Regions from separate parts of the Streptomyces sp. NPDC046862 genome, predicted to be linked through region 3. Evidence: riboswitches for the same ligand, from Rfam matches in the RefSeq annotation. Region 3 holds a riboswitch; each other region holds the start of a gene.

What was found. Region 3 has a riboswitch for cyclic di-AMP ahead of AB0959_RS15755 (LysM peptidoglycan-binding domain-containing protein). Riboswitches for the same ligand answer to the same signal wherever they lie in the genome.
Region 1: another riboswitch for cyclic di-AMP. It lies ahead of AB0959_RS38920 (peptidoglycan DD-metalloendopeptidase family protein); the one in region 3 lies ahead of AB0959_RS15755 (LysM peptidoglycan-binding domain-containing protein).
Region 2: another riboswitch for cyclic di-AMP. It lies ahead of AB0959_RS22605 (NlpC/P60 family protein); the one in region 3 lies ahead of AB0959_RS15755 (LysM peptidoglycan-binding domain-containing protein).

Annotation. Positions count from the first base shown of each region.
Region 1 covers NZ_JBEYXP010000047.1:57,125-66,653, forward strand. Annotated here, with positions in the region: gene AB0959_RS38890 (MBL fold metallo-hydrolase) at 1-1,085, opposite strand, end outside; gene AB0959_RS38895 (Glu/Leu/Phe/Val dehydrogenase dimerization domain-containing protein) at 1,227-2,417, shown strand; gene AB0959_RS38900 (TetR family transcriptional regulator C-terminal domain-containing protein) at 2,459-3,079, shown strand; gene AB0959_RS38905 (SGNH/GDSL hydrolase family protein) at 3,210-3,995, opposite strand; gene AB0959_RS38910 (DUF6250 domain-containing protein) at 4,141-4,857, opposite strand; gene AB0959_RS38915 (hypothetical protein) at 4,976-5,110, shown strand; gene AB0959_RS38920 (peptidoglycan DD-metalloendopeptidase family protein) at 5,144-6,079, opposite strand; cyclic di-AMP (ydaO/yuaA leader) riboswitch at 6,084-6,250, opposite strand; gene AB0959_RS38925 (alpha-galactosidase) at 6,544-8,616, opposite strand; gene AB0959_RS38930 (tyrosine-protein phosphatase) at 8,805-9,529, shown strand, end outside.
Region 2 covers NZ_JBEYXP010000020.1:2,438-11,966, reverse strand. Annotated here, with positions in the region: gene AB0959_RS22625 (HAD-IC family P-type ATPase) at 1-2,866, shown strand, start outside; gene AB0959_RS22620 (hypothetical protein) at 2,965-3,096, shown strand; gene AB0959_RS22615 (DUF1876 domain-containing protein) at 3,234-3,491, opposite strand; gene AB0959_RS22610 (NAD(P)-binding domain-containing protein) at 3,619-4,308, opposite strand; cyclic di-AMP (ydaO/yuaA leader) riboswitch at 4,538-4,709, shown strand; gene AB0959_RS22605 (NlpC/P60 family protein) at 4,721-6,106, shown strand; gene AB0959_RS22600 (YceI family protein) at 6,154-6,756, opposite strand; gene AB0959_RS22595 (hypothetical protein) at 6,889-7,200, opposite strand; gene AB0959_RS22590 (S-(hydroxymethyl)mycothiol dehydrogenase) at 7,453-8,538, shown strand; gene AB0959_RS22585 (MBL fold metallo-hydrolase) at 8,538-9,170, shown strand; gene AB0959_RS22580 (bifunctional 3-phenylpropionate/cinnamic acid dioxygenase ferredoxin subunit) at 9,523-9,529, shown strand, end outside.
Region 3 covers NZ_JBEYXP010000012.1:123,495-133,023, forward strand. Annotated here, with positions in the region: gene AB0959_RS15740 (ATP-grasp domain-containing protein) at 1-386, shown strand, start outside; gene AB0959_RS15745 (FAD-dependent oxidoreductase) at 448-1,653, shown strand; gene AB0959_RS15750 (HAD family hydrolase) at 1,888-2,799, shown strand; gene AB0959_RS15755 (LysM peptidoglycan-binding domain-containing protein) at 2,811-3,620, opposite strand; cyclic di-AMP (ydaO/yuaA leader) riboswitch at 3,626-3,799, opposite strand; gene AB0959_RS15760 (polyprenyl synthetase family protein) at 4,759-5,769, shown strand; gene AB0959_RS15765 (sigma-E factor regulatory protein RseB domain-containing protein) at 6,147-7,421, shown strand; gene AB0959_RS15770 (ABC transporter ATP-binding protein) at 7,522-8,460, shown strand; gene AB0959_RS15775 (ABC transporter permease) at 8,447-9,355, shown strand; gene AB0959_RS15780 (NAD(P)H-dependent oxidoreductase) at 9,404-9,529, opposite strand, start outside.

The DNA of each region.
Region 1 (9,529 bases), on a different contig from region 3:
GGCTCGGACGGCACTGTCTCGCCGGTCGGCTCGAAGGGCTCGCCCGGGCGGGGCAGCGCTACGGCCGCGCCGACCGAGCGGGCGGAGCTGATGGTGCCCTCCCCCGGCTCCGCCCACGGATGCGGCGCCAGGTTGAACGTCGCCCAGTGGATCGGCAGCATCACCCCGGACGGGTTCCCGCCCTGGAGGTAGAGGTGGGCACGCATGCCCTCCTCCGGGGTCATGTGGATGTCCGGCCAGAACTCGCTGTACGCGCCGATCTGGATCATCGTGAGGTCGAAGGGGCCGTGCTCGGCGCCGATGTCCTTGAAGCCCTCGAAGTAACCGGTGTCGCCGCTGTGGTAGATCCGGTGCGCCTCGCCCGTGACGACCCACGAGGCCCAGAGCGTGTGCTGGGTGTTGCGCAGGCCGCGTCCGCAGAAGTGACGGGCCGGGGTGGCCGTCAGGGTGAGGCCGCCGATCTTCGTGCTCTCGGTCCAGTCCAGCTCGCGTATCCGCGTCTCGGAGACGCCCCAGTGCTCCAGATGGGCACCGACGCCGAGGGGCGCCGCGAACAGCGTGTCCGTGCCGGCCAGGGACTTGATCGTGGGCAGGTCGAGGTGGTCGTAGTGGTCGTGGGAGATCACGACGACGTCCACCGGGCCGAGCTCGGCCAGCGGCAGCGGCACGGGGTGCAGCCGCTTGGGCCCGGCGAAGGCGAAGGGGGAGCAGCGCTCGCCCCAGACGGGATCGAAGAGCACCCGGTGGCCGTCGATCTCGGCGAGCACGCTGGAGTGCCCCATCCACGTGGTGCGCAGTCCGCTCGCCGGCGGCCGGGCCAGGTCGGCGAGGGTGGTGGAGTGCACCGGCACGGGGCCGGTCGGCGCGCGCTGGGCGCGCTCCTCCTTGCGCAGGTAGCGCTTGGCCATGTCGAGCGCGGCGCCGCCCGCCGGGCGCACGCGCGTGCCTTCCGGGTTGACGAACACGCCGTTCGCGAAATTCGGCGACCTGCGGATCCGCTCCAGGCGCTCGCCGCCCGGATCCGCGCCGAAGGCGGCGGGACGCAGCCCGCGCAGCCCGGAGCTCGTGGAACGGAAACCGGACACGGCCACCTCCTGGTGAATGCGCTGAGGCATTCCATTATGGTCCGCCCCTCCGACAACGCCGGGCCCACCAGGTGACCGCGGGATGGCATGCTGAACGCCAATTCAGTAACAGCCGTCGGCTCACACCCCTGAGGAGACCCGATGCACGACCCTCTCATGTCGCTCACCTGGACCGATCACCTCACCGGCCGCCGTGGCTACCTCGTGGTGGACCGGCTGGTGCGGTCGGTCGCCAGCGGCGGACTGCGGATGCGGCCGGGCTGTACGCAGGAGGAGGTCGCGGGGCTGGCCCGGGGCATGACCCTGAAGGAGGCCCTGCACTACGACCCTGAGCGGCACCCGGAGAACCGCTACATCCCCCTGGGCGGTGCGAAGGGCGGCATCGACTGCGACCCCCGCGACCCGGAGGCGTACGGCCTGCTGGTGCGCTACCTGCGCGCGATGCGCCCGTACGTCGAGAGCTTCTGGACCACGGGTGAGGACCTCGGCCTCACGCAGGACCTGGTGGACCGGGCCGCCGCGGAGGTGGGGCTCGTCTCGTCCGTCCAGGCCGTTTACCCGCTGCTCGACGACGAGGCCAAGGCGCGGCGGCGGCTCGCGGACGCCTTCGCCCTGCGGGTCGACGGCATCGGGCTGGACGAGTTGGTCGGAGGCTGCGGGGTGGCCGAGTCGGTGCTGACCGCTCTCGACCGGGCGGGCGTGCCGCACTCCGGGACCCGGGTCGCGCTGCAGGGCCTGGGCACCATGGGCGGGGCCACAGCGCGCTTCCTCACGCGCGCGGGGCTGACGGTGGTGGCCGTCGCCGACGTCAAGGGCACGATCAGCAACCCTCAGGGGCTCGACGTCGAGGCGTTGCTCGCCGCCCGCGACACGTACGGGACGGTGGACCGCGCGGTGCTGCGCCCCGAGGACCGGGAGCTTCCGGGTGAGGCCTGGTTGTCGGCCGACGTGGAGGTGCTGGTGCCCGCGGCGGTCTCTTACGCGATCGACACGGGGAACCAGGAGCGGATCACGGCCCGCTGGATCGCCGAGGCCGCGAACATGCCGGTCCTGCCCGCGGCCGAGGAACTGCTCTGCGCGCGCGGGGTCACCGTCCTGCCGGACGTCGTGGTCAACTCCGCGACGAACGCCTGGTGGTGGTGGACGCTGTTCGGGGACATCGAGGCGGACGCGGAGGAGGCGTTCGCCCACGTCCGCCGCTCGATGCGCGCGCTCGTCGGCCGGGTGCTGGCCCGCGCGGAGGCCGACGGAACGACTCCGCGCACGGCCGCACACGTACTCGCCGCCGACCGGTTGCCGGTGATCGCGGAGCGTTTCGGCTGGTACCGGTGACGCCGGGGCCCTTGTGCGTACCGACGGACTAGGGTTGCCACGTGAGCAGAGTGCGGTTGAGCGTGGCTGAGCGGCGTGAGGAGTTGCTGCGCGCCGCCGTCGAGCAGATCGAGGCGCGGGGCGTGGCGGCCGTACGCATCGCCGACGTCGCCTCGGTGCTCGGGGTGAGCAACGCGCTGGTGCTCTACCACTTCTCGACCAAGGAGAAGCTGGTCGCCGAGGCGTTCACGTACGCCGCCGAGGACGACCTCGCCCATCTGCGGGGGCTGCTGGGCCGCCGGACGACCGCGCTGCGGCGACTGCGGGCGGCCGTGCGCTGGTACGCGCCGACCGGGCAGGCCAAGGGCTGGCGGCTGTGGATCGAGGGCTGGTCGGCGGCGCTGCGCGAGCCCGCGCTGCGCGAGGTGACGCGCGGGCTCGACCGGCAGTGGAAGGCCGCCATCACCGAGGTCATCGCGGAGGGCGTGGCGGCGGGCGAGTTCCAGTGCCCCGACCCCGCGGCCGCCGCCCTCCGCCTCACCGCTCTGCTGGACGGACTCGCCGTTCAGACCACCGCCTACGAGGGCGCCGTCTCCCGCACCCGCACCCTGGAGTGGGCCGACGAGGCCCTCGCCCGCGAACTGGGCCTGGAGCGCGAGGCGTTGACGTCGGCGAAGGCCTGAGCCACCGCCGACGACGGACGCGCCACCGGGCAGCCGCCCGGAGCGCGGGTCAGGTGCTGATCCCCGCGACGGGCTGGAGCGGACGTGGCAGTTGAGCCCGGAGCACGGAGTGCGCCGCCACCGAGAACACTCAGACCAGCGACTCGATCCGCATCTTGATGTCGTCCGGCGACAGGGTCCCCTTGGCCACCACACGGTCCCCGGAGGACTCGCCACGGAGGCGGCGGCCGATCCAGGGGGCCAGGTACTCGCGGGCCCAGTGGATGTCGTCGCGGCGGACCTCGAAGGTGCCGCGCGGCGGGAGGGGCGGCCACGGCTGGTCGGGGTCGGCGGGGATGTCGAGGCCCAGGACCTGCCCGGCCCGCAGGGCCACCCGGGTGTGGCCCTCGGGTGACAGGTGGAGCCGGTCGTTGCCCCAGGCCCGCCGGTCCTGCACCGTCTTCAGCGACCAGAGGTCCAGGACGGGGCAGCCGTACCGGTCGGCGATGGCGCGCACGTGACCGTTGTACGTGGCGATCTTGCCGCGCAGGTGCTTGAGGACGGGCACGCCCCGGGTGTCGAAGCCGGTGGTCACCAACACCGTGCCGACGGCGGAGGTGAGACCGGCGACGGCCCGCTCGAAGCGCTCGGCGACCTCGTCGGGGTCGGTGCCCGGACGGATGATGTCGTTGCCGCCGGCGCAGAAGGAGACCAGGTCCGGGGCGAGTTCCCTCGCGCGCGGGAGCTGGTCCGCGACGATCTGGTCGAGCAGTTTCCCGCGCACGGCGAGGTTGGAGTAGGTGAAGTCGCCCTCCGGACGCCGGTCCGCGAGGAGTACCGCGAACCGGTCGGCCCAGCCGACGAACGCCCCGTCGGGGCCGGGGTCGCCGACGCCCTCGGTGAAGCTGTCCCCCACCGCCACGTACGACCCGATCACTGATCTGCTGTCATTCTTCGAATCGTCTGCCACATCGGTCCATGATTCACCTCGGGATGTGAGCTACGCGACCGTAGGAAAGGGTTGACGTGCGGTGAGATAAGCCACTCGTCAAGTGTTGGTCAATTGCGGAATAAGCTTTTCATCAGGGGCGTTGAGCGAGCCGCCAGACCCGGAATCCGTTGATCCGGAAGTGGCTCCACGTGGTCCGGAAGGCGAAGTGCCCGCTCGTGTACGGCTCCGGGTCCTCGTAGTCGAAGACCAGTCGCCCGTTGTTCCACCACTGGACGGTGGAGCCGTCGGAGACGATCCGTACGTGGTGGGGCTCGTTGGCGACGAGCAGGGGTTCCGTGTAGTCGTGGACCAGCGGCCGCACACCCGCCTCGCCGACATAACGGCGCAGTCGTGTCGTGGTGTTCGTGTTGGCGCCGTATCCCACGTAGTAGGTCTTGAGGTAGTCGTACTCCGCGAGCGCGCCGCCCCGCTCGGTGGCGAAGATGTCGTCGGGCGACCGTACGTCGACGGCGTTCCAGAAGTTGTTGAGGTCGGACACCCGGTCGTTGACGCCGCCCGCGGAGACCGGCGTGGCGGTGTACTCGATGACGTACGGGCCTTCGAGCCGTTTCCGGAACCACACCGTGGCGCCGCTCGGCACGTCGATCTCCAGGACACCGCCCGAGGCCGTGACGGTGCCGCCGTCCTGCAGTTCGGTGGCCCACCGGCCGAGGCCGTGCCGGAAGCCGTCGGCCGCGATCAGCCGTCCACGGCGGTGGCGGGACGTGGCGCTCGCCGTGGGCACCGGCGCCAGGGCCGCGAGGGCGGCACCGGCGGCGAGGGCTCCGAACGCTCTGCGAGTGGTCATGACGCTACTCCTTGGTCGACCAGCATGGAAAGCGCTTGCAGTCGATCACTGTGCCGCCACTTCCGCACGCCTGTCGAGACGTCCTCCGGCCATGCCACACGACTGCGATGCGCCGGTCATGAGCCGGACACGCACGGACGCCCCGGAGGAGCGGACCGTGGGAGCGGACCGGAGGAGCGGCACGGAGGAGCGGCCGGGCACACCGAAGGCCGGGCCCCGTACATCGCAGGGCCCGGCCTTCACCGACGCGTGACGCGGAGGATGCGTCAGGTGCGCGGGGAGCGCGTCAGACGTTGACGCCCTTCGAGCGCAGGTACGCCAGCGGGTCGATGTCCGAGCCGTAGTCCGGACCGGTGCGGATCTCGAAGTGCAGGTGCGGACCGGTGACGTTGCCGGTCGCGCCGGAGAGGCCGATCTGCTGGCCTTCGCTCACGGTCTGGCCCGCGGAGACGGACAGCTGGGACATGTGGCCGTACTGGGCGTAGTGACCGTCGGCGAGCTGGATGACGACCTGGTTGCCGTACGCGCCGCCCCAGCCGGCGGTGACGACCGTGCCCGCGCCGACGGCCTTGAGGCTGGTACCGGTCGGGACGATGAAGTCGACGCCGGTGTGATAACCGCTGGACCACATGCCGCCCGGGGTCTTGTAGCCGGTGCCGATGGTGGCGCCCTCGACGGGGAGCGTGAAGCCGGTGCCACTGGCGTCCGCGCTCTGGGTGGTCGACGTCGTCTCGGCCTTGGTCTCGGTCTTCTGTGGCGCGGCCTTCTTCGACGAGGACGCGGTCTTGTCCGACGCCTTGTTGCCGCCCGAGGGCGCCTTGCCGTGGAGGGTGAGCTTCAGGCCCGGGTGGATGAGCGACGGGTCGGAGCCGACGGCCTCACGGTTGTCCGCGTAGATTCTCTTCCAGCCGCCGGAGACGTGCTGCTCCCGGGCGATCTTGGAGAGGTAGTCTCCGTGGCGGACCGAATAGGTCCGCGTCGAGGCCTTCTTGGCGGTGGCCGACTCGCCGGCCTGCTCCGCCGCGGCCTTCGCGCTGTTCTCGGTGACGGTCTTCTCGGAAACCGCCGTCGTCTTCTGAGAAACGGAGTCCGCGGACGCGGCATGGGCCCCGGTGGCCCCGATGAGCGGAAGTGCGAGTGCGGCGCCACCGGTTCCGGCGGCGGCTATGGAACGGGTGAAGCGCTGGGACTTCGGGCGGCGATGCTTACCCCTCGCGGGCATGACGAATTCCTCTCCGGCGCCTACGAGGTGAGCTGTCGGGTGCGGACTGGAGATGCCCGGCCGTACGCGCGCACGGCTTTACCCCAAGCCTGTTCCGGAGACCGGAACAGGCGGTACTGCCTGTGGGTCCCCCGCTCCTGCCGTGCACGGGTGAGTTGGCGGCTCCGGGCGGCGGCAGGATTCGGCGTCCGTCCGGATTGAGGGGAACGTAAGCGACTTACGGGCATCCGGACAACCATTGGGCTTTCCTGTGCGTCTGGTTCCCTCACCCTTTCAGGAATTCACCGTCACTCTCCGTAAATGAGCGATCTCCGCACTTTCTCAATCGCCCTGAGAATCGGCCAGCATTACGTGAACATGACGGCGACACAGCGTCACGGATATGACGCTGGTCACCCACCTTCGACCCACCCTGCTTTATTCCAGGGCTACTTGGACTCAAGGCTTCATTTCGGACAGAACACTCAGATGCGGCGCAGTCGGATAACTGCCGCATCGAAGTCGCCGCGCAGCCCCGTGGGCAGACCGTGATGCATCAGCACGGCACCCCGGTGCACTTCGCCCGATTCACGGCATTCATATGCATTCCCTGGATCGAGGCCGCGCAGCCGGAGCGGGGCGGCCGGCTCTCCGTAGTGCTGGGCCTGCAGCCAGGCGAGGACGACGACCTCGTCGCCATGGACGTACTGCACCGCGCTCAGCCCGCCGGCCGGGGGCCGCAGCCGGTACAGGTCGCCACGCTGCACGACGGGACGGATCTCCCTGTACAGCTCGACCCACTCGCGCGCCTCGGCGAGCTCCTCCTCACTCCAGGTCGTGAGGTCACCGCCGACGCCGAGGACACCCGCCATGGCGCTCACGAACCGGAAGCGCAGGGAGCTCACACGGTCATTGAGCTGGGTGTTCGGGCTGTCGGTCACCCAGGCGGCCATGACACGCGCCGGGTGGATCTGGCTGAAGCCGTGCTGGATGACGAGCCGGTCGAGCGGGTCGGTGTTGTCGGAGGTCCACACCTGGTCCGTGCGTGACACGACCCCGAGGTCGATCCGGCCGCCGCCACCCGAGCAGGACTCGAAGGCGACCCCCGGGTGCGCGGCCCGCAGCCGGTCGAGCAGACGGTAGAAGGCGTGCACGTGCTCGACCCACAGCTTCTGCGGGTACGGCTCGCCGGGCCAGCCGGCGTCGGTGAAGCAGCGGTTGAAGTCCCACTTCACATAGTCGATGGGCGCGCTGGAGAGCAGGGCGTCCAGCTTCTCCCAGAGATACTCCTGGACGTCGTCGCGGGCGAGGTTCAGTACGAGCTGATTGCGGAATTCCGTCCGCTTTCGTCCCGGTTGGAACTGCACCCAGTCCGGGTGCGCACGGTACAGATCACTGTCCGCGTTGACCATCTCGGGTTCGACCCAGATGCCGAACTGCATGCCGAGCGCGCGCACGTCCTCGGCGAGCGGCTTCAGTCCGGCCGGGAAGCGGTCGGGGTTGGGCGTCCAGTCACCGAGGCCCGCCCGGTCACTGGTCCGGCTGCCGAACCAGCCGTCGTCGACGACGAACAGCTCGACCCCCATGGCGGCGGCCCGGCGCGCCAGTTCGCGCTGCTGGTCTTCCGAGATGTCGAACTCCGTGGCCTCCCAGGAGTTGTAGAGCACCGGCCGGTCCCGGTCCGCGTCCGGGATGACGTACGCGCGCTGGTACGCGTGCCAGGCGCGGCTCGCCCCGCCGAAGCCGCCGTCGCTCCACAGTCCCGCGAAGACGGGAGTGGCGTACGAGTCACCCGCGGCCAGACGCAGCAGACCCGAGTCGTCGTAGCCGATGCCGCCGGTGATCTGCACACGCGCGTCGGGGAGTTGGGCCACGCAGATGCGCCAGGTGCCCGACCAGGCGAGCGCGCACCCGTAGACCTCGCCGCGCTCCTCGGTCGCCCCCTCGGCGTCGAGCGCGACCCACGGCAGGTGCTGGTGCCCGGTGTGGCCGCGCCGGCTGCCGATGACGTGCTCACCGTAGGTGAGGTCCGTGCGGACGAGCTGCGACTCGGCGGCCCACCGGCCGTGCACCTGGGACAGCCGCCAGCCCTCGCGCAGCGGCAGCGTCCAGGTCGCGGAGTCGGCGCGCAGCACCTCCACGTCGGCGCCCTCGTTGGTGAGGGTCACCCAGCGCTCGACGACGTCGTGGCGCATCCGGTAGTGCAGCGTGATGCCGAGCTCGTGGTCGCTGAACCGCAGCCGCAGTTCGTCGTCCTCGACCTCGTACGCGCGGAAGGTCCACTCGGTGCCCCGGACCTCGTCGGTGCGGACGGACAGCGCCGGCCGCACGAAGCGGGGGCCGCCCTCGACCGGGTACTCCTCGAGCCCGTCGATCTGGGACTCGAACCCCCGGTACGGGGGCAACGGCCGGGCCGCGAGCCCCTCCGCGTCGGCGATCCCGATCCGCGGTCCCCAATGGAGGTGCAGGAGGGTGTCGTCCTCGGTGAGAGACAGCGCGTAGCTGCTCGTGGGTCCCGAGAGCAGCCAGGTACGACCGTCTCCGCCGATCTCCAGCATCAAGCCTCCAACATATTCGAACACGTGCGATCAGGCCCCAACATCATCAAGTCCGGCGGGCCCCATGGCAAACGCTCGCGAGCTCCTGTGGACAACTCCGTGGCCTACGAAGCCATGTCGTATCGTCGAGGGCGCAACGTCGGTGTGCGGAGCCGAGCACCGCCGGCGGCCGGATGGGAGGAGCCCCCGTGACGCAGCAGGTCCCGTCGACCGAGCCGGAGCTGACCGGAGTGCGTAATTTCCGGGACGTGGGAGGCCTGCCCACCGTGGACGGCCGGCGTGTGGCCCAGGGGCGGCTGTTCCGCAGCGGTCACCTCGCGCACGCGACCGGCGAGGACGCCGTGTTCCTGTCCTCTCTGGGACTGCATACGATCTTCGACTTCCGCAACGCGGCCGACCAGAAGCTGGAGGGCCCGGACGTCGACCTGCCGGGCGTGCGAAACGTCAACCTGCCGCTGACGGACCCGGCGGACGGAGCCGAGTTCTGGAAGATGGTCCGCGACGGGGACCTGGACCAGCTGCGCGCCCTGCTCTCGGACGACAGGGCGGCGGGCCGCATGATCCGCTCGTACCGCACGATCATCCGGCACCGCACGGCCGAGCACTCCCAGGTGCTGCACGCGCTGGCCGAGGACAGCGTGCCCGCCCTGATGCACTGCGCGGCCGGCAAGGACCGCGCGGGCCTGTCGATAGCCGTGACGCTCCTCGCCGTCGGGGTGGAGCGCGACGCCATCATGGCCGACTACCTGGAGTCGGCCGCCGCCCACCGCCGCTACAAGGTGCACCGCAGCAGCACGTCGGCCAGTGCCTACTCCCCCGAGGTCATGGAGCTGCTCAACCCGCTGTTCGACGCGCGGGCCGAGTATTTGGAGGCGGCGTTCGAGACGATCGAGGAGAACTGGGGCGACGTGGA
Region 2 (9,529 bases), on a different contig from region 3:
GGACGCGGACGTCGCCGGTCCGCCCGAAGTGGCGCACCTGCTGCTGACGGCCGCCCCGCAGGCCCTGCGGCTGAGCAGGCAGTGCGTTCGCGTGGAGGCGGCCGGAGCCCTCGTGGGTACCGCACTGGCTCTTGCCGTCCCGCTGCCCCGGGCCTGGGCGCGCGCCCGTCTGGTGACCGACGGGATGACCATCGCCGCGATGGGGATGGGCACTTGGGAAGGGTGGACGGTGCGCAGCCGCCCGGCCCCCGTGGCCGTGGAGCGGACGCCCTGGCACGCCATGACGGTGCGTCAGGTCATGGGCAGGCTCGGGACGTCGTCCAGGGGACTCGAGGAGGCCGAAGCCGCACGGCGCCACCAGTTCGACGGATTCGAACGACGGACCGCTCCCGTCACCCTGATCGGCAGGGTGATGGAGGAACTGGCCAACCCGCTCACCCCGATCCTGGCGGTCGGCGGCGGTATCTCGGCGGCGCTCGGCTCCGTACTGGACGCGGTGCTCATCGGCGGCGTACTCGGGGTCGACGCGCTCGTCGGAGGGGCTCAGCGGCTCGGTGCCGACCGTGCGGCGGAGCGGCTCGTGTCAGCGACCTCCGCCCGAGTACGGCTGCGCAGGGCGGACCGGCCCAGAACCAAGGAAGCGGCCGCCGACCGCCTGGTGCGCGGCGACATGATCGAGTTGCGGGCCGGCGACGCGGTCCCGGCCGACTGCCGCGTCGTGGAGGCCACGGGTCTGGAGGTCGACGAGTCGAGCCTCACCGGCGAGTCGCAACTCGTCGTGAAGGCACCCGCGCCGACGGCCGCGCGGGCGGTCGCGGACCGCCGCTCCATGCTGTACCAGGGCACGACGGTGGCGGCGGGCAACGCGCTCGCCGTGGTCGTCGCCACCGGAGCCGCCACCGAGGCCGGCAGCGCCGCGGAGGCGGCCCCGTCGGACGGCCTTCCGGACAGCGGGGTGGAACGGCGCCTGAACGCGCTCGGCCGATGGTTCCTGCCCCTGTCCATCGCGTCCGGCGTCGTCCTGTTCGTCGTCGGCCTGGTCCGCCGGCAGCCCCTGGGCGCCGCCCTGGGGGCCGCGGTCAGCCTCTGTGTCGCCGCCGTGCCCGAAGGGCTGCCCTTCATCGCCACGGTCGCCGAACTCGCCGCCGCCCGGCGGCTGTCCACCCGCAACACGCTCGTGCGCAGCGCCTCGACCATCGAGGCGCTCGGCCGCACCGACGTGCTGTGCTTCGACAAGACCGGCACCCTCACCGAGGGAAGGATCAGCCTCCAGCAGGTCTCCGACGGCGGTGAACGGCGTCCGCTCGACGCCCTCACTCCACGGCTGCGCCGGGTCGTGGCGGCGGCGGCCCTCGCGGCTCCGGAGGGCCCGGCCTCGGCGCTCACCCACCCCACGGACCGTGCCATCGCGAACGGGGCCGAGCAGGCCGCCGCCACTTCGGACCTGGTGGCGCCGGACGGCTGGCAGCGGCTGGCGGAACTGCCGTTCGAGCCCGCGCGCGGCTACCACGCGGTGCTGGGTTGGATCGGTTCGGGCGAGACCCCGGCCGAGCGGGACCGCGAGCCGGGCAGGGCGCTGCTCGTCGTCAAGGGCGCGCCGGAGGTCGTCCTGGCCCGCTGCGACCGAGTCCGGCAGAACGACACCGACACGCCCTTCGACGCGGAACTGCGCGAAGAGATCGACCGGGAGATCGACCGGCACGCCCGGCAGGCCCTGCGCGTGCTGGTGGTCGCCGAACGCACCCGCCCGGCTCCCGGCCCGGAGGCTCCCGCGTCCCTCGACGACGCGGACGTCGGCGGCCTGTGCCTGCTGGGCCTGCTGGGACTCGCGGATCCCGTACGGCCCACCGCCGCCGAAAGCGTCGGCCGGCTGGCGTCGGCCGGCGTACGGATCGTCATGCTCACCGGAGACCACCCCAGCACCGCCGCCGCGATCGCCCGGGAACTGCGGCCCGACGAGGAACCGCGGATGATGACCGGCCCGGAACTGGACGCCCTGGACGACGCCGAGCTCGCCAGGACGCTGCCCGGGATCTCGGTCTTCGCCAGAGTCACTCCCGCGCACAAGGTACGGATCGTCACGGTGCTGCGCGCGGCCGGGCGCGTCGTCGCCGTCACCGGCGACGGCGCCAACGACGCCCCGGCCATCAGGATCTCCGACGTCGGCATCGCCATCGGCTCCCGGGCCACCCCCGCGGCGCGTACCGCCGCCGACGTCGTGGTCACCGATGACCGCATCGAGACCATCGTCGACGCCATCGTGGAGGGCCGGGCCATGTGGGCCTCCGTCCGCAAGGCGCTCGGCATCCTTCTCGGCGGCAACCTGGGGGAGATCACATTCGTGCTGGCGACCACGGTGTTCACCGGGAGCAGCGCGCTGAACGCTCGTCAGCTGCTCCTCGTCAACGTCCTCACCGACATGCTCCCGGCCATGGCCATCGCCGCCCGGCCCCCGGCGGGCAGCGCCGAGAAGCTGCTCGCGGAAGGTCCCGAGGCCTCACTGGGCGCGGCCCTCACCCGGCACCTCCGCCTGCGCGCCACCATCACCACCGCCGCGGCGGGCAGCGCGTGGATCGTCGCCCGGATGACGGGCACACGGGCGCGGGCCGGCACGGTCGCCCTGGTCGCCCTCGTGGCCTCCCAGCTCCTGCAGACGCTCACGGACGCGGGCCGCGATCCCCTCGTCGCCCTCGCCGCGGTGGGGTCGCTCGTGGCACTCGTCCTCGTGGTGTCCGTCCCCGGCCTCAGCCACTTCTTCGGCAGCCGGCCCCTCGGTCCGGCGGGATGGACCATCGGTCTGACGGCGGCAGCGGGATCCGTCCTGCTGCCGGCCGCGCTGGAAGCCGTCACCCCCCGACGTCACTGACAGTTAACCCTGTCGCCACCAGAACAGCGGCCGCACGAAGCACCGGGCCCGCACAAAGGAGCGGTACGGACCTGCACGCACAAGAAAGGCCGCCCGCTGTGTCGCACCTGCTCGCCCCGCTCCTCACCAAGGTGGCGGTCGCCGTGATCGAGGCGATCGTCATGCGTCTGCTCATCCAGCTCTGGAAGACCTACGTGGCCGGCCGGCGCCCGGCAGCGGCCGCTGCCTGAGCGCTGGACGCGGCGCTCCGCTCATGGCCCCCCGCCAGGCCCCGCCGACCAATGTGCCCAGCAGGCCGGTGCGGCGTCCGCTCGGCACAATCACCCGCGGCCCGTGGGGTGAGAGCCCCCGGTGGGAGGGGGTGCCGTCACTGTTCGACGGGCCCGGTCAGCTGGACGATGTCGTCGGAGGCGACGTCGTGCAGCCGGATCGCCAGATCCTCCAGTGCGCGGCTGGCGGCGAGCTCGTCACCGATCTCCGGGACGGGCCGGTCGACCGGGTTGCGCCTGGCCGCGCCCCGTCCCGTGACCGTGGAGGTGTCCGGGGTCGTCAGCACGGCGCGTGCCTGGGTGTCGTCGCCGTCCTCGGTGATGTGGATCTGGACGGTCCACTGCTTGTCTTCCATCCTGATCACTCCTGGTTGATCTGCCTCTGAGTCTGTGTGTCTCTGCCTGTGTCTCCTTCCCCGTCTCCTCAGCCTGCGCCTGCTCTCGCGCCCGGTCCAGTCGATCGAGTGTTCGGTTCGGTGGTGGTCAGCGGGCGCCCTGGATGTGGAAGTTGAAGTCGGCGTGGCCCAGGGTCCCGTACAGACGCAGCCAGAGAGGCAGGAGCATCTCGGCGCCCCGGGCGGTCTCGATGCCGCCGAGGTCGATGATGTCGCCCTCGGGCCAGCCGAAGGAGATCAGCAACTCGGTGACCTGCCTCTTGGCTCCCGTGTCGTCGCCGGAGACGAAGACGTTGTGCGCTCCCGCGACCCGGCCGGGCTCGACCATGACGAGGCAGTTCACGGTGTTGAGGGTCTTGACGACCCGGGCACCGGGGAAGGCGCGCTGGATCCGCTCTCCGAGGCTGTCGGTGTTGACCGGGTTCAGCGTGGGCGGCATGCCCTGGGAGAAGTCGAGCGCGTTCGTGATGTCGATGAGTACCTTGCCCGCCAGGGCGTCGCCGCCCGCCGCGTCGAGTGCGTCGAGCGTGGCGGCGCCCGCGGTCGTGTTGACCACCGTCTCGCCGAAGTCGGCGGCTTCGGCGAAGGTCCGCAGCGGCACGTCGGAGTGGGCCGAGTGCCAGGTGGCGAACGGCTCGTTGCCCATGGCGTCCGGCTCGGTGCGGGCGAGGGTGGTGGCGGGGTCGCGGGTGCCGATGGTGACCTCGTGACCCAGGGAGGTCAGCTTGGCGGTGATCGTGCGGCCGACGATGCCGGTGCCGAGGACGGCGTAACGCATGGGGGCAGGTCCTTTCCGTGGTGGGCCCGTGGCGGGACCGTGGTCGTACCGGTCGTGTGGTCCAGGCAAGCAGGCCGCCCAGGTCAAGTGCGGGAGCGGCCCGGAGTGTTGGGGTGAACGTCACACTGACGGAACGGGCATTTCGCGCTCCGATCTTCACACAAGGAACACAAGTTGGCTAAGTTAATGGGTAGGCCACACGACTCCGTCCGGCGAACCTCGTCGGGTCGCGTGGCCTCCGCCGAATCCGGTGCACCGTCGCGGAAGCCGGAACCGGGGACCCAACCGACATTGGGGTGAATCGGTCGACTGCCCACCGGGTGGTGACCGTAGGGCACACCTTCCGGAGACATCCGCCCGAACCCGACAGCTAACTCGGTAGGCGGTGGATGGAAGGAGTGAGTACGTCCCCATGGCGCAAGAGCCGAGCCGCGCAGAAGTCCAGCAGAGGATCCACAACCTCTACGACCGGGCCGAGACCGACACCGGGAACTTCAACGCGACGCGTGCGATGGCCTCGGGGCGGCGTACGCGTGTCGCGCCCGTGCCCGGCGCCGGGCGCGGGCGCATGGATCCCGCCCTCGACGACATCGTGAAGCCCTGGTTCGACGTGGCCCGCGCGAAGCTGGGCCCGACGGTCCCCGCCGTGCTGCCACCGGAACTCAGGCCGGACCGCCTGCCCGAGGCCCGGCCCTCGCTCCCGGCCATGCGCCCCGACGACGTGCGCCCCGACCGTGCGCGGGAACCTGGAGGCCGGGGCCTTCCGGAGCTGACGGCGGGACCTGCCGCGGAGACGGCCCCGGGACCAGTGGCGGAGCTGCCCGCCGCACCACTGGCGGAGCTGCCCGCCGGACCTGCGACCGAGTTGACCGCCGTTCCCGCGGCGGGACTCACCGCGGGACCCCTGGCCGGTCTGCCGGCCGCGCCGGAGACCGGGCGGAAGGCCTCGGCGGCCCGGCCGGCGTCCGCCGATGAGACCCGGCAGTCCTCGCTGAGGGCAGCCAAGGACAAGAACCGGAGGAAGCTCGCCGCGGCCCGGGAGTTGCTCTCCGGACACGTCGCGCAGTGGAGTACGCCGTGGGCGTCGATCGAGTTGCCGCCGGCCGATGACGCCTGGCACGCGACGGCGCAACAGGCTCGCCACGTGGCCGAGGTCGAGGCCGACTGGCAGGGACAGGGCCCGTCCGGCTTCGGCGCCGTCATGTCCACCGGTACGGTCATGTCTCCCGGCGCCGCCATGTCCACCAGTACGGTCATGTCTCCCGGGACGACCACGTCTGCCGGTACGGTCATGTCTCCCGGCACGGACTGGCCCGCGGGGACGGACCCGTCCCTCGGCGCGGGTCTTGCCGTCGGCGCCCTTGGCGACCTCGGTACCTCTGGCGCGCTCCGCACCGTTGGAACCTCCGGCGCTGTCGGCGCACCGGTCACCGGGGCCGGCGGGAAGGCCATGGCGGCAGTCGAATTCGCCCGCGCGCAGATCGGCAAGCCATGCGTCTGGGGCGCGACCGGACCGGGGTCGTACGACTGTTCCAGCCTCACCCGGGCCGCCTGGAAGACCGCCGGGGTGACGCTCCCGCGTACCGCCCAGGACCAGGCGTACGCCGGCAGTGCGATCGCCCTGTCGGACGTTCAGCCCGGCGACCTGGTGTTCTTCACCGACAACGCCGGCCACGTCGGCATCTGCGTCGGCAACGGCATGATGGTCCACGCACCGAGTCAGGGACCCCACGTGCGCGAGGACCCGATCCTCTACGCGGGGGAGTCGGCGATCCACAGCGTGGTGCGGCCCGTGTGACGAAGCGCGGGGCTCGGGTGGGCCGCCGTGACGTGCGCCCGCGGTGCCTACCCGAGCCCTTCCGCTGCTTCGAGCCCGCCCGCCGGTTCGAGCCCGACCGCCTCGAACTCCATCCGGACGTCGTCGGCCAGCCGCAACGCGCCGAGGAACGCGGTGTAGGGCTTGATACCCCAGGTCGACTGCGTGACGGTCGCCCAGCATCGCAGGAGCCCGTCGTCACTGCCGTTCCCGTGCGCCGTCCCGTGCACCGTCACAGGGCGGGTCCGTCCTTTGACGGTGAGGTCCCCGGTGATCTCGAAGGACTGCGGCGTTCCGGTGACGCGGGTGGAGCGGAAGGTGATCGTGGGGTGTCCCGCGGTGTGCAGCAGGGCCGCGCCGGCAAGCGTCCGTTTGATCTCGGCCCGGTCGGCATCGGTGAGTGCCTTGAGCCCGCCCGTTCCCTCCAGGATCTCCAGCGATCCCGTTTCGACCGTCACGTTCACCGACGACCTGTCCGGTTCGCCGACGGCCACCACCGCTTCGCCGGACCATCGGGTGGCCTCGATGGTGAGGTCGTGTCCTGCCCTGCGGCCCAGCCCGGCGCGCCCGGTCCTGATCAAGAGGCGGCCGGCCGGAGGCCCGAGGCGGTATGTTCCGTCGATCAGCGTCACAGCGCCCGAGGGTAGGTGACGGGCGCGTCCGGGCCGTCGAGCCGCGCGGTCGGCGTGTCACCCGGCGACGGGCCGGATGAGCGGCACCTGACCGGCTTGCGCCTCCGGCTGGCGTGTGAGGGACGGACACGGCTAGTGCTGGGGAACCCCGAGTTCGCGGCCGCGGTAGAAGCCTTCCCGCTCCTCGACGACGTACGGTGCCATGGCCGCACGCCGCCGCGTCTCCGGCTCGGAGGCCCGCCAGGAGTCGCACGCCTCCTTGGAGTCCCAGAACGACACGCCGGTGATCTCCTGTCCGTCCTCGGACCAGTACGCGTAGGCGTGGCGCAGCCCCCGCGGATAGGGGTCCGGGCGCCACGCCCGCCCGAACTCCTTCAGGGCGCCCGGCTGAACGCGGCGTGTCGTGACCCAGACGAAGTGCTCCTCCACCGCGTGCTCCTCCACCGCAGCCTCCTCCGCGACGCCGGCTCGGCTTGTCGGTCCGTCTCAGACCACCGTAGGTCCAAAGCACCGCTTTCGCCTGCGCGGCGATCGAAGGCGGCGCTGTCCGGCGGGGCGCGGGCCTCCGCGGTGTGGTGGGTGTCAAAACCTTGACCACGGGTCGGCATCTCCCCGATGCTGCTCGTTGCGGCTCATGAGATGTGTGCCGTAATGAGCAACATCAGTATCAGGTCTCGCAGCAGCCGAGGAGTGACCATGACGCACCAGGTCCGTGCCGTTGTCGCGCGGGGTAAGGGCGCCCCCGTCAGTCTGGAAACGATCAACGTGCCCGACCCGGGGCCGGGAGAGGCGTTGGTGAAGGTCGAGGCCTGCGGGGTCTGTCACACCGATCTGCACTATCGCGAGGGCGGCATCAACGACGGCTTCCCCTTCCTGCTGGGCCACGAGGCCGCCGGTGTCGTGGAGGCGGTGGGAGAAGGGGTCACCGACGTTGCCCCGGGAGACTTCGTCATCCTGAACTGGCGCGCGGTGTGCGGCCAGTGCCGGGCCTGTAGGCGCGGGCGGCCGTGGTACTGCTTCAACACGCACAACGCCAAGCAGAAGATGACGCTGGCCGACGGCACGGAGCTCTCCCCGGCGCTGGGCATCGGCGCGTTCGCGGAGAAGACCCTGGTCGCGGCGGGGCAGTGCACGAAGGTCGACCGGGCCGCCTCGGCGGCCGCCGCCGGTCTGCTGGGCTGCGGCGTGATGGCCGGTATCGGCGCGGCCATCAACACCGGCAGCGTCGGACGCGGTGACAGCGTGGCGGTCATCGGCTGCGGCGGCGTCGGTGCCGCGGCGGTCGTCGGGTCCGAGCTGGCGGGCGCGGCGAAGATCATCGCGGTCGACATCGACGACCACAAGCTGGACACCGCCAGGAAGCTGGGCGCGACCCACACCGTCAACTCCAGGAACGCCGACCCGGTCGAGGCGATCCGTGACCTGACCGGCGGCTTCGGCGCCGACGTGGTCATCGAGGCGGTGGGCCGCCCGGAGACGTACAAGCAGGCGTTCTACGCCCGAGACCTGGCGGGCACGGTCGTCCTCGTCGGTGTGCCGACCCCGGAGATGAAACTGGAGCTGCCGCTGCTGGACGTCTTCGGCCGCGGTGGCGCGCTGAAGTCCTCCTGGTACGGCGACTGCCTGCCGAGCCGGGACTTCCCCATGCTCATCGACCTCTACCTGCAGGGCCGTCTGAACCTGGACGCCTTCGTCACGGAGACCATCGCGCTGGACGAGGTCGAGAAGGCCTTCGAGCGCATGCACCACGGCGACGTACTGCGCTCGGTGGTGGTCCTCTGATGGGCGTCGCCCGCATCGAGCATCTCGTCACGTCGGGGACGTTCTCGCTGGACGGCGGCACCTGGGACGTCGACAACAACGTGTGGATCGTCGGCGACGACACCGAGGCGGTCGTCATCGACGCCGCACACGACGCCGAGGCGATCGCCGACGCCCTCGGCTCGCGCACCCTGCGGGCCATCGTGTGCACCCACGCCCACAACGACCACATCGACGCCGCACCCGCACTCGCCGCGCGAACCGGTGCCCCGATCCTCCTCCACGGCGACGACATGCCGCTGTGGAAGCAGACCCACCCCGACCGGGCACCCGACGGTGACCTTGCCGACGGCCAGGTCCTCACGGTGGCCGGCATCGAGCTGACCGTCCTCCACACTCCCGGCCACGCCCCTGGCGCGGTCTGCCTGTACGCGCCGGAACTGACGGCCCTCTTCAGCGGTGACACGCTCTTCGCGGGCGGCCCGGGGGCGACGGGAAGGTCGTACAGCGATTTCCCGACCATCGTCGATTCCATCCGGGACCGACTGCTGACGCTGCCGGGCGAGACCGTCGTGCACACCGGTCACGGGGACACGACCACCGTCGCCGCCGAGGCGCCGCACCTTCAGGAGTGGATCGACCGCGGGTTCTGACCGCGGGCGGCGGCCCCGCGGGCGGCGCCCTCGCGCGCTGTGCGGGGCCACCGGCCGTCGAACGCCGCGCGCCCGTTTCTCCGGTCCTGCGGGCGGTGAGGCGGGCATGCGTTCACGTGCCCGGCGCTGAGCGGGCCTCGACGGCTCGATTCCCCCGTTGGGCAGGCCGAATGCGCTGATTCCGGGTTCGATCACACCTGTGTGACGTTGCGCATCATGCTGACAGTTTCATAGTGAGCAACTCCGGCTGATGGGTTTCCTCGTCTTCTGAATGCCTTGACAAGGGTTCGGGGCGACCTCAGACTGATGTTGCGCTCACCGCAATCCGTTTCGTTATACGCACCGAGGTGTCATGATGA
Region 3 (9,529 bases):
TCGACCGGCGGGACGGGCAGTACAAGCTCCTGGACTTCAATCCGCGGATGGGGGCGCAGTTCCGCCTCTTCGAGAACGAGGCGGGGGTCGACGTCGTCCGCGCCATGCACCTCGACCTGACCGGTCGGCCGGTTCCGGAGGGGGAGCAGCGCGCCGGCCATCGGTACGTCGTGGAGAACATCGACCTGCCGGCCCTGATCGCCTACCGGCGCAGCGGCTACACGACCCCGCACGCGCCCGCACGCGCGAGCGGTACGGAACTGGCGTGGCTCGCGGGTGACGACCTGCGGCCCTTCTTCACGATGCTCGCGCGCTTCGTGCGGCCGGGAGCCAGGCATCTGCGTCAACTGTGGCGGACCCATCGCAGAGGTGGGGGAGCCGGTTAGGCGGCAGTTCCGTCAGCACGACACCACGAAGTAGGCACATCGCGTCCTGGGGAGGGACTTCGTGATTCATCCGGTTGCAGTGATCGGCGCCGGGCCGTTCGGTCTGTCCACCGCCGCGCATCTACGGGCGCGCGGCATTCCCGTACGAGTCTTCGGCGAACCCATGGTGAGCTGGCGGGACCACATGCCCGCGGGCATGCTGCTGAAGTCGACCCCCGCCGCCTCGAACATCGACGCGCCGCAGCGCGGCCACGACCTCGTCGACTACTGCGACGCCGCGGGCATCCCGCGGCTGGTCACGGACGAGGACATCATCCCGGTCGAGACCTTCGTCGCCTACGGGGAGTGGTTCCAGCAGAAGCTGGTGCCCGAACTGGAGCGGGTGCGGGTCGTGTCCGTGGACCGGCGCGGGGACCGCGAGGGCTTCGAGCTCAAGCTGGACTCCGGTGAGACGTTCACCGCGAGGGCCGTCGTCGTGGCGACCGGGCTCTCCGGGCTCGCCCACCTCCCGCCCGAGCTCGCGGGAGCGGCCACGGACGGGCCCAGCCCCACCGGGCCCGTCTCGCACAGCGCGCAGCACCACGACCTGAGCCGGTTCTCCGGCAAGGAGCTCCTCGTCGTCGGCGCCGGACAGTCCGCCCTGGAGACGGCGGCGCTGGCCGCGGAGGCCGGGGCGCGCGTAAGGGTGGTCTCGCGCGGCCACGGCAGGGTGGCGTTCGGGGCGCCGCCCTGGGCCCAGCCCCGCTTCCGCCCGGAGTCTCCCTTCGGGCGTGCCTGGTCGCTGTGGGCCCTCAGCTACTACCCGCACCCCTACCGCCTCCTTCCCGAAGAGGCCCGCCACTACCTGGTCCGTCGCGTCCTCGGACCGCTGGGCGCCTGGTGGCTGCGCGAGCGCTTCGAGTCCGCGGTGGCCGTACGCGAGGTCGCGCGGATCATCCGCGGCGGCGTGATCGACGGGCGCCCGATGCTCGCGGTCCAGACGCACGGGGGCCGTACGGAGGAGCTGTCGGCCGACCATGTGATCGCGGCGACCGGCTATCGCGTGGACATCGCCGCGATGGACTTCCTCGGGCACGAGCTGCGCACGGAGCTGGTGGTGAGCCGGGGGACGCCGAAGCTGGGCGCCGGCTATCGGTCGTCCGTGCCGGGGCTGTACTTCACGGGCCTGCCGTCGGCGGCGTCGTACGGGCCGGTGATGCGGTTCGTGTGCGGGACGGAGTTCGCGTCGCCGCGACTGGCGAGGCATCTGGCGGCCGCCCACGGGTGAGGGCGCGGATCGCCCGCCCGCTCGTCTGGACATCCGGTCTGCCCTGACGTCCCGTTCGTCACTTTCGGGTGACACCGACGGCGAGCGTCTCGACGATCGGCGGGGCGTCAGGGGCGGGCCCGTGCCGCGCGACAACGTGCGGGCGGACCGGGACCCCGTGACGTCCCAACGGTCAACTCACGTCGTCCGGTTCACGCCGGACAGGTGGGCCTTCCCGATCCGTATTCTCTGATCATGAACCCGCGCACCGCATATGCCTTGATCGCCACTGACCTGGACGGAACGCTGCTCCGCGGCGATGACACGCTCTCCGACAGGTCGCGCGCGGCGCTGGCCAGAGCCGTGGCCGGGGGCGCGCGGCACCTGGTGGTGACGGGACGCCCCGCGCCACGCGTGCGCCCCCTGCTGGAGGACCTCGGGAGCGAGGGGCTCGCGGTGTGCGGGCAGGGCGCGCAGTTGTACGACGCCGGCGCGGACCGGCTGCTGTGGTCGGTGACCCTGGACCGGGAACTGGCCGAGACCGCGCTCGGCAAGATCGAGGCCGAGGTCGGGCAGGTGTACGCGGCCGTCGACCAGGACGGCGTGGACGGGCTCACCCTCATCGAGCCGGGCTATCTGATGCCGCACCCGACCCTGCCCGCCGTACGGGTCCTGCTCCGCGACGACCTGTGGGGCGAGCCCATCAGCAAGGTGCTGTTGCGCCACCCGTCCCTGTCCGACGACGAGTTGGCGGCGGCGGCCCGCGGGGCGGTCGGTTCGCTCGCGACGGTCACCATGTCGGGGCCCGGCACCGTCGAACTCCAGCCATGCGGGGTCACCAAGGCGACCGGCCTCGCCCTGGCCGCCCGGCGCCTCGGGCTGGGCCCGGCCGACACCATCGCCTTCGGGGACATGCCGAACGACATCCCCATGTTCGACTGGGCCGCCCACGGGGTCGCCATGGCCAACGCCCACCCGGAACTCAAGGCCGTCGCCGACGAGGTGACGCTCTCCAACGAGGAGGACGGGATCGCGGTGGTACTGGAGCGGCTGTTCCCGGGGGCGGGGGCGGGGGCGGGGGCGGATGAGGTGCCCGGCCCCCGGTCCGGATCCGCCCCGGTGCCGGGCCGGCGGAGCTCGTCGCCCGCCCGGCCCGGCGGCCGGTAGGTGTTCCGGGATCAGTACGGTCCGTTGACGTTGTCGATCGAGCCGTAGCGCGCGGCGGCGTAGTTGCACGCCGCCGCGATGTTCGCGACCGGGTCGAACGGGTCGTTCGACGTGCCCGCCACGTGGTACTGCTGGAAGGTCGGGTCGATGACCTGGAGGAGCCCCTTGGACGGGGTGCCCGCCGCGGCGTTGGAGTCCCAGTTGTTGATGGCCTGGGGGTTGCCGGAGGACTCGCGCATGATGTTGCGGTAAATGCCGTCGTACGACCCGGGAATTCCGTTCTGCGCCATGATGTCCAGCGCCTGGCGGATCCAGCCGTCGAGGTCGTTCGTGTACGTCGTGTCGGCGACCGGGGCGGCGTCGGTGACGGTCTGCGTGGACAGGTTGGACGCGGCGGACGGTGTGGACGCGGGCGACGGTGTGGACGCCGGGGACGGGGTGGACTTCTTGCCCGCCGTGCCCGCCGTGCCCGCCTTCGCCGTCCTGAGCTTCAGGTGGAGACCCGGGTGGATCATGTGCGGGTCGTGGCCGATGGCCTTGCGGTTGTCCTTGTAGATCTTCCGCCAGCCACCGGGAGTGTCGTACTTCTTCGAGATGCGGTAGAGCGTGTCGCCCTTGGCCACCGTGTACGCAATGGACTTGAGGTGGGGCGCGGACTGGACCGCCTGGATGGAGGCGGGAGCCTGGGCCGGCGTCGCGGCGCTCGCGACGGTCGCGCTCAGGAGGGGAAGGGCGAGGGCGGCGGCGCCGGTTCCGGCGACGACGGCTCCTCGGATGAACGGGTTGGATCTGGGGCGGCAGTGCTTGCCTCGTGCGGCCATGACGCTGTTCCTCTCCGGCGCCTGCGAGGTGAGCTGTCGGGTTCGGGCGGAAAGGTGCCCGGCCGTGTACGGCGACGCGTCGTGCGTGCCGTGCATGGCTTCACCCCGAGCCGGCCCGTCGTGCGGACCGGCGGCTTACCTGGTTCCCCCGCTCCTGCCTGCGTGAGTGGTTGGTCAGTGGGGATTCCGGGCGGCGGCAGGATTCGGCGTCCCGTCCGGATGGACCGTGAACGTATGCGAGAGCACATGTCGGGAACAAGGCCGAAAGCACGACAGAAGCGCCCTTGATCAGCTCTTTGTGGTGCAGAAGTTCGCGAAATCACCGGAAGGCGAAGCTCAACTTGCCTTCTGCAAAGGAAGAGTCGAGAGGGTGGGAGCAGAGGACGTCACGGGGGCGGCGTGACCCAATTCACGGGACGGACCGGATGAAGTGCTGGCAAGGCGGCAATTCGGACAAGTCGACCGCCGATTGGGCGGTCCGGCGAGGCGTGGGCCCGGCCCCCTTTCGGGGTGTCTCACCTCGTGATGGGCGCGAAGTGCGGGGCATACGTTCGGTGTTCCGGGAACTCGCGAACCAACTCCACGCGAAGGGCGTGGAGTACGCGGGGTTCGCGGAGAGTGGGGAGGTCGCGCGGAAGTGGGGGCCGGTCCCGGCCGTGTGGCCGGAACCTTGCGTGCGGGGTGCGTCGTTGTCGTAGCGGTCGCCCGGTGAGCCGGCCGTGGTGGCCGCCCTGAGTGGTTCCGGTGCGAGAGCGGCGTCGGCGCGTGCGGAGGTGTGACGGCGGAGGCCTCGTGCGGAGTGGCGCGGGTGAAGGGCGTACGGATGAGCGAGTTCGACGGGCCCATCGGAGTGATCTCCGGAGCCTCGGGGGCTCGGCGCCTTCGGTGGCCATGGGCGAGGGTGTCGACTCGGGAGTCGGTACATGTCCGCTTGTATCACCTGATCAAGAACATACCGGGCGTGATCCGATACAGCCCGGGCTGGACCCCTGGGCGCCCGTGGTGATCGAAAGGTGACCGGATACGCTGACTCGAGTGATGGCAGCGACAGATCGACAAACCGTGTCATCGACCGTGAGACCGATTTTGAGACCGACCGTGTAACCGTCAGTAGACGTCAGCAGACAGGAGACCCCTCGTGACCGTCGTCGGGCCGTTCGGGCTGAGCGTGCGGGACCAGGCTCTGGAAGCCGATGTCCAGGCCGGATTGGCGGCTGTCGAGGAAGGGCTGCTCGAAGCCACCAAGAGCGAGGTCCCCTTCATCCAGGAGGCCGCGCAGCACCTGCTGCGGGCCGGCGGGAAGCGTTTCCGGCCACTGCTCGTGATGCTCGCCGCGCAGTTCGGGGACCCGTACGCCCCGGGGATCGTCCCGTCGGCCGTAGTGGTCGAGCTCACACATCTGGCCACGCTGTACCACGACGACGTGATGGACGAGGCCGAGGTGCGGCGGAGCGTCCCCAGCGCGAACGCCCGCTGGGGGAACTCCATCGCCGTCCTGACCGGCGACTTCCTGTTCGCGAGGGCCTCCCACATACTGGCCGACCTCGGGCCCGAGGCGGTCCGCATCCAGGCCGAGGCCTTCGAGCGGCTGGTCACCGGGCAGATCCTCGAGACCGCCGGGCCGCGCGACGGGCGGGACCCGATCGACCACTACCTCGACGTCCTCGGCGGCAAGACCGGATCGCTGGTCGCCGTCTCCGGGCGCTTCGGCGCGATGATGTCCGGCGCCGACGAGACGGTCGTGGACGTGCTGACGCAGTACGGGGAGCGGCTCGGCATCGCCTTCCAGCTGGCCGACGACGTACTGGACATCGCCTCCGACTCGCACGAGTCCGGCAAGACGCCGGGCATCGACCTGCGTGAGGGTGTCCCCACCATGCCGGTGCTGCGGCTGCGCGAGCGGGCCGAGCGGCTCGGGCTCGCCGAGGACATCGCGCTGTGCGAGCTGCTGGACTCCGACCTGACCGATGACGCGCGGCACGCGGAGGCGCTGACCCGGCTGCGGACGCATCCCGCGCTGGAGCAGGCGCGGCGGGACACCGTGCGGTACGCGGAGGAGGCCCGGGCCGTGCTGTCGCCGTTGCGCGAGTGCGACGCGAAGGCCGCGCTGGTCGAGCTCTGCGACGCGGTGGTGCACCGCGCCGGTTGAGTGCGGGTGAAGGGCTCGTCCTCAAGCACCGGGCGGGCTCTTTTTGCTGGACCGGTTTTGCTGGACCGGTTTTGCTGGACCGGGTCAGACCGTGCCCGTAGTCCGTGATGCACCGGAACGGCCACCACTGAACGGGTGTCAGCCGGGCGGCGTACTCCCCTGCGACCCCTACGGGTCGGGGGAGGCGCCGCCTCTCCGTGTCATCCCACAGCAGTACATGGAGTTGATTCCGGGGTCTGACGCTTCTCGTTGGCCGATTTGGTCAGATGGAAAGCACCACTCCTCACCGAATCGGGTGAGAATGGCGGCTCGGGGTGGACGAGGACGAGTGCGAGTCACGACGAACAGCCGCCGCCTACGACGGAGGTAAGGCACACATGGCACCGTACGAAACCGACGACAGCGCGAAGGCCGGCGAACCCGACGACGTGCGCGCCGGGCGCCGCAAGGCCTCGCGGTACGTCGTCCCGGTCACGGTGGTGGGGGTGGCGGCCGCGACGATCGGGCTGGTCCCGGCGTTCGCCGGCTCGGGTGACCCCGACCTGCCGAAGATCAGCGCACAGGAACTCGTCGAGAAGATCGCCGCGTCGGACGTACAGCAGGTGTCCGGGACGGTGAAGATCAGCACGGATCTGGGGCTGCCGGACCTGGGCGGGCTGGAGAGCAGCCTCGGCGGAGCCGGGAAGCCCTCCGGTTCGGACGGCGGCTCGTCCGCCGACCCCTCCTCCAAGCTGCTCGAACTCGCCACCGGCACGCACACCGTGCGCGTCGCGGCCGACGGCCCGGACAAGCAGAAGCTGTCGCTGCTGGACAAGGCCTCCGAGTACAGCGTCATCCACAACGGCGACGACGTGTGGGCGTACGACAGTCAGTCGAACGAGGTCTTCCACTCGACCGGCGCGGGCGAGGCCAAGGACCACAAGTCCGGCAAGGCCGCGCCCGAGGACGTCCCGGCCACGCCCCAGAAGCTGGCCGAGGAGGCCCTGAAGGCGGTCGACGACACCACGTCCGTGACCGTGGACGGCACCGCCCAGGTCGCCGGCCGGGACGCCTACAAGCTGCTCATCAAGCCCAAGGCGTCCGGCTCCACGGTCGGTGCCATCTCCATCGCGGTGGACTCGAAGACCGGGCTGCCGCTGAAGTTCACGCTCACCCCGGCGAGCGGGGGCGCGGCCGTCGTGGACGCGGGCTTCACCCAGGTCGACTTCGGCAAGCCGAGCGCCTCCACGTTCGACTTCACCCCGCCGAAGGGCGCGAAGGTCACCGAGGGCGACAAGGCCGAGGCCCGGGGGCACCACGACAGCGCGGCGCCGTCCGGTGAGCACTTCGGTAAGGACGCCGGCAAGGGGCTGGAGGGCGGCGGCCTCGGCAAGGAGATGGAGGGCGGCGGCCTGAAGACCATCGGCGAGGGCTGGAACTCCATCGCCGAGTTCGACACGGGCGGCCAGGGCGTACCCTCCGGGGCCGCCACCGGCAACAGCGACGTCGACGGGTTCCTGAGCTCCCTCGGCGACAAGGTCAGCGGCAAGTTCGGCTCCGGTACCGTCTTCAAGACCCGGCTGATCAACGTCCTGATCACGGACAACGGCAAGGCGTACGCCGGCGCGGTCACCAAGGACGCGCTGGTGAAGGCGGCCAACGCGGCCAAGTAGGACACTGGCCGGGCAGGACACCGGCCAGGCAGGACACCGGCGGGCGGGCCGGGACGGCGCAGGACGCCGTCCCGGCCCGCGGCCGCACCCGAGGGGAGCCATGACGGACGCGAGTGTCATCCACACCCAGGGTCTGACCAAGACCTTCCGGGGCGGCCAGGTGGCCGTGGACCACCTCGAACTCACGGTTCCCGGCGGCAGCGTCTTCGGCTTCCTCGGGCCCAACGGCTCCGGGAAGACCACCACCATCCGCATGCTGATGGGCCTGATCGAGCCCACGTCGGGCACCGCCCGGGTGCTCGGCCGTCCCATGCCGGGCGCCGCCCGCACCGTACTGCCGCAGGTGGGCGCCCTCATCGAGGGGCCCGCGCTGTACGGCTTCCTCTCCGGCCGGGACAACCTGCTGCGGTACGACGCCGCCGACCCCACCGCCGACCCCCGCACCCGGCGGACGCGGGTCGCCGCCGCGCTGGACCGGGTGGGGCTGACGGCGGCCGCGGGCAAGAAGGCGAAGGCCTACTCGCTGGGCATGAAGCAGCGGCTGGGGCTGGCGTCGGCGCTGCTCCAGCCGCGCAGGCTGCTCGTCCTCGACGAGCCGACGAACGGGCTCGACCCGCAGGGAATGCGGGAGATCCGGTCCCTGGTACGGGAGTTGGCGTCCGACGGCACCACCGTCTTCCTCTCCTCCCACCTCCTCGACGAGATCGAGCAGGTGTGCACGCACGCCGCAGTGATGGCCCAGGGGCGACTGCTCACCCAGGGCCCGGTGGCCGACCTGGCGGCCGGGGTGCGCGGACGGCTGGTCGTGACCACACCGGACGTCGGGGACGCGGCCCGGGTGCTCAAGGAACAGGGTGTCGGCGATGTCGTCGTGACGGAGGAACAGGTGACGGGCGAGCCCCCGGAACGGGATCTCGCCGAGGTGAACGCGGCACTGGTGACAGCCGGAGTCCGCGTACGCGGTTTCATGGTCGAACGGGCCTCCCTGGAGGACGCGTTCGTGGCGCTGACGGGGGAGGGCTTCGGTGTCGCAGGCTGAGGCGGCGCAGGCCGGCACGGCAACACGCGGGGAGGCCGCGGAGGTACGGGCTCCGAGCCCGCTCTGGACGTTCGGGCTCTTCCGCAACGAACTCGTCACCACCTTCCGTCGCTGGCGCACCCTCGCGCTGCTCGCCGTACTCGCGGGCGTGCCCGTCCTGGTGGGCGTGGCCGTGAAGATCGAGACCAGTGACGGCTCGTCGGTCGGTGGCGGGGGAGGCGGGGGCCCGGCCTTCATCACCCAGATCACCAACAACGGCCTGTTCCTGGTGTTCACGGCGCTGGCCGCGACCCTGCCCTTCTTCCTGCCGATGGCGATCGGAGTGATCGCCGGGGACGCCATCGCGGGCGAGGCCAACGCGGGGACGCTGCGCTATCTGCTCGTCGCGCCCGCGGGCCGCACCCGGCTGCTGCTCACCAAGTACGCGACGACGATGACGTTCTGTCTGGTCGCCACGCTGGTGGTCGCGGTGTCGGCGCTCGCGGTGGGCGCCCTGCTCTTCCCGCTCGGCGACCTGACGACCATCTCGGGTACGCGCATCAGCTTCGCCGAAGGGCTGGGCCGGTCCCTGCTCATCGCCCTGGTGGTGGCCGCGTCCCTGATCGGTGTGGCCGCCCTGGGGCTGTTCGTGTCGACCCTGACCAGCAGCGGCATCGCGGCGATGGCCACGACGGTCGGCCTGCTGATCACCGTGCAGATCCTCGACCAGATCCCGCAACTCCACGCCCTCCAGCCGTACTTCTTCTCCCACTACTGGCTGTCGTTCGCCGACCTGATGCGGGAACCGGTCTACTGGGACGACCTGCAACGCAACCTGGGACTGCAGTGCCTGTACGCGGCCGTGTTCGGGTCGGCGGCGTGGGCGCGGTTCACCACGAAGGACATCACCGCGTAGGACGTCACCGCGTAGGACGTCACGGCGTAGGACAGCACCGCTCAGCGGTCACGCGGCCTCGGCTCCGACCTCGAACGGGTAGCGCGCGAGCGGCGGCTCCTGGGTGAAGAACGTCTTGGCGCGGGCGAGCGCGGCCGAGTCGTTCAGGACGTCGCCGGGCTTGCTGCCGTTGCC